Regions from separate parts of the Leifsonia sp. McL0627 genome, predicted to be linked through region 2. Evidence: riboswitches for the same ligand, from Rfam matches in the RefSeq annotation. Region 2 holds a riboswitch; the other holds the start of a gene.
What was found. Region 2 has a riboswitch for thiamine pyrophosphate ahead of AC37TH_RS17715 (YkoF family thiamine/hydroxymethylpyrimidine-binding protein). Riboswitches for the same ligand answer to the same signal wherever they lie in the genome.

Region 1: linked by a shared signal. The riboswitch ahead of AC37TH_RS19840 (ECF transporter S component) and the one ahead of AC37TH_RS17715 (YkoF family thiamine/hydroxymethylpyrimidine-binding protein) in region 2 are both predicted to bind thiamine pyrophosphate.

Annotation. Positions count from the first base shown of each region.
Region 1 covers NZ_JBZCGM010000006.1:814,207-817,595, forward strand. Annotated here, with positions in the region: gene dinB (DNA polymerase IV) at 1-206, shown strand, start outside; gene AC37TH_RS19830 (endonuclease/exonuclease/phosphatase family protein) at 258-1,169, opposite strand; gene AC37TH_RS19835 (spore germination protein GerW family protein) at 1,280-1,615, shown strand; TPP riboswitch at 1,641-1,741, shown strand; gene AC37TH_RS19840 (ECF transporter S component) at 1,778-2,404, shown strand; gene AC37TH_RS19845 (ABC transporter ATP-binding protein) at 2,548-3,389, shown strand, end outside.
Region 2 covers NZ_JBZCGM010000006.1:364,201-367,589, reverse strand. Annotated here, with positions in the region: gene gabT (4-aminobutyrate--2-oxoglutarate transaminase) at 1-374, shown strand, start outside; gene AC37TH_RS17720 (asparaginase) at 371-1,366, shown strand; TPP riboswitch at 1,410-1,519, shown strand; gene AC37TH_RS17715 (YkoF family thiamine/hydroxymethylpyrimidine-binding protein) at 1,579-2,241, shown strand; gene AC37TH_RS17710 (ECF transporter S component) at 2,238-2,906, shown strand; gene AC37TH_RS17705 (ABC transporter ATP-binding protein) at 2,903-3,389, shown strand, end outside.

The DNA of each region.
Region 1 (3,389 bases), 450 kb from region 2:
GGGCGGAACAACTCCTCGAAGCGGGCGGCGACACGCTCGCGCTCTGGGACCCCGACGACGAATGGCGGGAGACCGAGCGGACCCTCGACGCGGTCAGCGCGCGATTCGGACGGGGGATGATCGGGCCGGCCTCGCTCGTGAAACGCCAGCGCGACGCGGAGGCGGCGGCGGACGACGGCCGCAACCCGCGGTGGCTCAGCGACTGAGCCCGGTCGGCGCATCCGAGGTCGGCGCATCCGGAATCGGCGTATCCGGGATCAGCGCAGGCCGACGATGATGCCGCGGTGGTCGCTGCCGTTGTCGGGCAGCACGTCGCTGGTCACGTTGGTCAGCCCGCGCACCAGCGCGTGGTCGAGGCGGGTGACCGGGAACTCGGCCGGCCAGGTGAAGCCGAAGCCGAGCGTGCTGTCCGGCGCCTCGGTCAAGGTCGACAGCAGCGGCTGGAACTTCCTGTCCGTGCTCGCCGTGTTGAAGTCGCCGACGACGATCAGCTTGGTGGCGTCGTCCGCCTTCACGGTCTGCGCCAGCTGGGCGAGCATCGTGTCGCGCGACTGGTAGGCGCCGGGCCGCACGGACGCGAGGTGCACGGCGTAGACGCGCGTCGGGGTGCCGGGGGTGGCGAGGTCGACGCGGAGCGCCCTGTCCCAGCCGAGGCCGAGGTCGAGGCGCTGCTCATCGCTGATCGGATACTTGCTCCACAGGCCGACCGTTCCGACGATCGAGCTGTGCGGGTAACCGGGGGCGAGCACAGCGGCGACCGTCTCCCGGGAGGTGGCGTCGAGTTCCTGGAGGGCGATCACGTCCGGTGCGCGGGCCGCGAGGTCTTTCGCGATGCTGCCCGCCGCGCTGTTCTGGGCGTGGATGTTCTCGCTCGCGACGGTCAGCGACGGCGCTCCGGCGTGCATCGACGGCAGCAGCGCCGGGACGAACGTGCTGCCCCACACGGCGGCGGCTGCGGCGACGCACAGAGCGCCGAACAGCGACAGCCGCAGCAGCGACGCGATGCCGAGCAGCAGGATGAGGGCGCCGAGCCAGGGCAGGAACGTCTCGATCATCGACGCCGAGCCGGCGATGTTCGGCAACAGGTCATGCCAGAGCAGCACGGCACCCACCACCAGGGCGAGCAGGCCGACGACGATGCCGCGGGGGCCACGGCGGGAACGGATCATCGACACTCGCACGATTATTCACGGTGGACTGCTGAGAACCCGCCGCAAACGCTGGATGCGGGCTGAGCAGTGCCCTGGTGAGCCTGGGAGCGGAAGGGTACGGTGGCTGCATGACGAACATCTCCTTGAAGCTCGCGGAAACGATCAGCTCGAACGGCATCAAGTCCGTCTACGGGGAGCCGGTGGAGATCGACGGGACCACCATCGTCCCCGTCGCCGCCGTGCAGTACGGCTTCGGCGCAGGATCCGCCGGTGAGGGCGAGGACGCGGACGCCCCGGGCGGCGCGGGCGGCGGTGGGGTGAGCATCCCGTTCGGTGCATACATCAACGACGAGACGGGCGTGCACTTCCGCCCGAACATCATCACGCTGCTCGTCGTCGCCATCCCGTTCGTGTGGGTGGCCGGTCACGCGTGGGCCCGTGTCATCAAAGCCCTGAAGAAGTGACGAACGCACTAGACTGACTCACGAACACGGGAGTCCGGTGAGCCGGGCTGAGAGGAAACTTCTCAAGTTTCGACCGTTGAACCTGATCTGGATCATGCCAGCGCAGGGAGACATTCTCATTCATCCCGTGCCCTCTTTTCCTTGAGCGAAAGGGCACGAACAGTGCACGCAACAATCTCTCCGAGCACCACCTCCGGTCGTGGAACGCGCGTCCTGCGCTGGCGGGTCGTCGACATCGTCGTGGCCAGCGTCGTCGCGGTCGCCGCCGGCGTCATCTTCTGGGCGTGGGGCCAGATCGACAACCCGATCTCCGCACCGGTGAGCGCCGTGCTCCCGGGCTTCCAGGGCATCCTGAACGGCCCGTGGCTGTTCGCGGGCGTGCTGGGTGCGCTCATCATCCGCAAGCCGGGCGCCGCGATCTACACCGAGCTGGTCGCCGCCATCGTGTCCGCCCTGATCGGCACGCAGTGGGGCTTCGCGACGCTGCTCTCCGGCGTCGTGCAGGGCCTCGGCGCCGAGCTCGTCTTCGCGGCGTTCCTCTACGCCAACTGGCGGCTTCCCGTCGCACTGCTGGCCGGTGCCGGGGCGGGCATCGCCGAGTCGATCCTCGATCTCCTCTACTGGTACCCGGGCTCCAAGCCGCTCTTCATCGTCACGTACACGATCACCACGACCATCTCCGGGATCCTCGTGGCCGGGCTGCTGTCCTGGCTGCTCGTCCGCGCTCTGGCGAAGACGGGGGCGCTCAGCAGGTTCGCGTCGGGCCGCGAGGCGACAGGCAGGGTCTGATCATCGGGAGCGGAGACGACGCTCGGCAGCGCGGGGCGTCGGCTCCGGCTGCCGTCGAGCTCGACGACTGGGGCTGGCGATACTCCGGACGGCACGCTTGGGCCGTCCGGGGTCTCAGCCTGAGCATCCGGCCGGGCGAGCGCGTGCTGCTGCTCGGCGCTTCCGGAGCGGGTAAGAGCACGGTGCTGGCAGGCCTCGCCGGAGTGCTCGGCGGTGACGACGACGGAGAGTCGACGGGGTCGATCGCGGTCGGCGGGCGGCGTCCGGCCGAAGCGCGCGGCGCCAGCGGTCTGCTGCTGCAGGACCCGGACGCGCAGGTGATTCTCGCTCGCGTCGGCGACGACGTCGCCTTCGCCTGCGAGAACCTCGGCGTGCCGCGGGAACAGATCTGGCCGCGGGTGCGGCAGGCACTGGATGCGGTCAACCTGCGGGTGCCGCTCGACCATCCCACCGCGCAGCTGTCCGGCGGGCAGAAGCAACGCCTCGCCCTCGCCGGACTGCTGGCGATGCGACCGGGGCTCCTGCTGCTCGACGAGCCGACGGCGAATCTCGATCCGGAGGGGGTCGTCGAGGTGCGCGAAGCCGTCGCCTCGGTGCTCGCCGACTCCGGCTCGACGTTGATCGTGGTCGAACACCGCGTCTCGATCTGGCGTGGCCTGGTAGACCGGGTGATCGTCCTCTCGGCCGAGGGCGGCGTGCTCGCCGACGGGCATCCGGATGCGGTCCTCTCCGACACCTCGAACGAACTGCGGCGCGCAGGTGTCTGGCTGCCGGACGAGCCGGTCCCCGCTGCGGCGGCGGTGACCGCCGGCGCGCCGCTGCTGACCGCGGACGCGCTGGCGTTCGGGCGCGGCCCGGCCATCGCCCACCGCGCGAAGCGGAGGAGCGGAGCCGCGAAGCGACCAGCGACCGCGCACGCGAGCGTGCTGCCGGACCGAGTGGATGCGCGCATCGCCGCAGGCTCGGCGCTTGCGCTCGTCGGCAG
Region 2 (3,389 bases):
CCGCCGCAGCCGCCGTCGCCGTGTTCGAGTCGATCGAGAAGAACCACTTGCTCGCCGAGGGCAAGCGCATCGAGAACGCACTCAAGCCGGCGCTCCTCGCGCTGCAGGAGAAGTACGACATCATCGGCGACGTGCGCGGCATCGGCGCGATGCTGGCGATCGAGCTCGTACAGCCGGGAACCGGAGCCACCACCAAGGAGCCGAACGCCGCGGCCGTCAACGCCATCTCGGCATACGCGGCACAGCAGGGCGTGCTCGTGCTCACCGCGGGCACCTACGGCAACGTCCTGCGGTTCCTGCCGAGCCTGGCCGTCTCCGACGCCTTGATCGCCGACGCCGTCCAGGTGCTCGACGACGCCTTCGCCGCGCTGTGAGCCCCGCCGTCTTCACCGGAGCGGAGGCCGTCGAGCTGGCGGTCGTCGAGCGCAGCGGGTTCGTCGAATCCCGCCACCTCGGCTCGGCGATCGTGCTCGGCCCGGACGGCTCGGTCGTCCGATCGCTCGGAGCGCCCGACGCCCCGGTGTTCCCCCGGTCGAGCCTCAAGCCGTTCCAGGCCATCGCCGTCATGGGAGCCGGGGTTCCGCTGGAGGGCGCTGCCGCCGTGCTCGCGACCGCCAGCCACGGAGGCACGCCGGCCCACCTGTCCGTGGTGCGCGGGCTGCTCGCCCAGGCGCAGCTCACCGAGGACGCCCTGCTCTGCCCGAACGACTGGCCGCTCGACTCGGCGGCCAGGGATGAGGCGATCCGGTCGGGCGAGCAGAAGCGCCCGCTGTTCATGAACTGCTCCGGCAAGCACGCCGCGATGCTGCTGGCCTGCATGGTCAACGGCTGGCCCACGGAGAGCTACCTCGACGCCCAGCACCCCATGCAGCAGCTGGTGCGGGATGTGGTGGAGCGGCTCACCGGGGACAAGGTCGTCGCGACCGGCGTCGACGGCTGCGGCGCGCCCGTCTTCGCGATGGCGCTCAGCACCCTCGCCCGCGGCATCCAGCGCATCGCGACCGCGTCGGACGGCTCGCCGTTCGCGCTGTACCGCAACGCGGCCAGCCTCAAGAACGCCGTGCTGGCGAACGGCTGGGCCATCGACGGGCCAGGACGCGCGAACACCATCGTGATCGACGAACTCGGCATCTTCGCGAAGCTGGGCGCGGAGGGCGTGATGGTCATGGCGGCGCCGGACGGCAGCACCGTCGCGCTCAAGGTGCTCGACGGCAGCCTGCGGGCCGCGACCATCGTCGCCCTGTCGCTGCTCGCCGACGCGGGCGCCGTGGACCGCCAGGCGGTCGACGCGCTCGTGCCGCGGCTGGACCTGGCCGTGCTCGGCCGTGGTGTGCAGGTCGGGGAGATCCGCGCCTCGTACGTCTGACGCGCATCCGTGTTGCATCCCGTGTTCGTGACCACGCTAATGTGGTCACGAACACGGGAGTCCGGTGAACCGGGCTGAGAGGAAGCGTCACACGCTTCGACCGTCGAACCTGATCTGGATCATGCCAGCGCAGGGAGGCTGAATTCTCGCACGCCGCCGCCATATCGCGACGGTGTTTCCCGTGCCCCATCTCCGACAGGAAGGGCACGACAGTGCACGACACCACCACCATCACGCGCACCACCACTGCGTCCATCGAGCCGCGCGAATTCGGCGTCGGCGGCCGCATCACCCTCTCGGTGATGAGCGACGACTACGTCGACATCATCCTCGGCGCCCTCGCCGCGACGCAGGCGCACGGCCTGACCGTCGAGACCGACCCGATCAGCACCTGGGTCACCGGCGCGGAGCAGGACATCGCGCGCTATTTCAGCGGCCTCGTCGCGGCTGCGGCCCGCGGCGGGCACCACGTGGTCGCCACCGTGATGCTCTCCCGCGGTTGTCCAGGCGAGGTGACCTGCGAGCGCCCGGAGCGGCCTCCGGTGTTCGCCGACGCCGCCGTCCAGCTGGCGCCGACCGGCGTGGAGGCGGTGGCCCAGTGGGCGCTCTACCCGCTCGACGACCAGGGAACGCCGGAGCGGACCGCCGACCACATGCGCGACATCTACGCCGCCATCCAGGACGCGAAGGCGAGCGGCACCTACGTCGGCAGCGACCACTACGTGACCAGGCTCTCCGGCGACGTGGCCGCCATCGTGCAGACGATCACGGCGACCTGGGCGGCCGTCGGCCGCACCGTCGCGCACGTCACGACGCACGCGACCATCTCGGTCAACAGCCCGAGCGTCGCACGCCGGGCGGAGGACGCCCGATGAGCGGCGAGACCGTCCAGAGCGGCGAGACCGTCCAGAGCGGCGAGACCGTCCAGAGCGGCGAGACCGTCCAGAGCGCCCGGCGCATCCGGACCAGGTGGTCGCTGCGGGATCTGATGCTGGTCGTCGTCCTCGGCGTCGTCTTCGGGTTCCTGTACTGGGCGCTGGTGCAGGGCTGGATCGCCCTGTCCGCGCTGGCCGGGCCGTTCGGCGACCTGGTGCAGCACGTGCTCCTCGGCGGGTGGCTGCTGGTCGCTCCGCTCGCCGTCGCGATCGTGCGGAGGCCGTTCGCCGGTGTGCTGTCCGAGGTCATCGCCTCGGTGATCGAGGTCGTGTTCCTCGGCTCGGCCGTCGGCCCGACGCTGCTGATCGCCGCCGCCATCCAGGGCGCTGGAAGCGAGCTGCCGTTCGCGGTCGGCCGCTACCGGCGGTTCGGCTGGGCCAGGTACATGCTTTCCGGCGCGCTCGGCGCCGGTGCCGTGTTCTTCTACTCCGCCTTCCGCTCCGGCTGGTACGGCACCGACCTGTTCTGGACCAGGCTGATCATCCAGGTGCTCTCCGGTGCGATCATCGGCGGCGTGCTGGCGAAGGTGCTGGTGCGGGCGGTTGCACGCACGGGCGCCGTGGACAACTTCGCCATCGGACGGGACGCGGCGGTCGCACGGTGATCACCCTCGACGGCGTCGCCGTCCGGTATCCGCGCCGCGAGCACCCCGTGCTGCGCGGGGTGGACCTCCGGATCGCGGCCGGGGAGCGCGTCCTGGTGTTCGGGCCGTCCGGCTCCGGCAAGTCGACGCTGCTCCAGGTGCTCTCCGGCGGCATCCCGCACAGCGTCAACGCCGTGCTCGACGGCACGGTGCGGATCGGCGACGCCGTCACGGAGGAGACATCGGTGGTCGACCGCTCCCCCGTGCTCGGTGTCGTCGGCCAGGACCCGTCCGCCGGGGTCTGTCTGCCGCAGGTGGATGCGGAACTCGCGCTGGTGCTGGAGAACGCGGCGGTCCCTCCCGCGCAGATCCACGGCCGGGTGCTCGGCGCCCTCCGCACTGCGGGGGCCGCAGAGCTGGCCGGGCGCGCGACGGCCGAGCTGTCCGGCGGCGAGTTGCAGCGGGTCGCGCTCGCTGCCGCCGTGGTCGCGCATCCATCGGTGC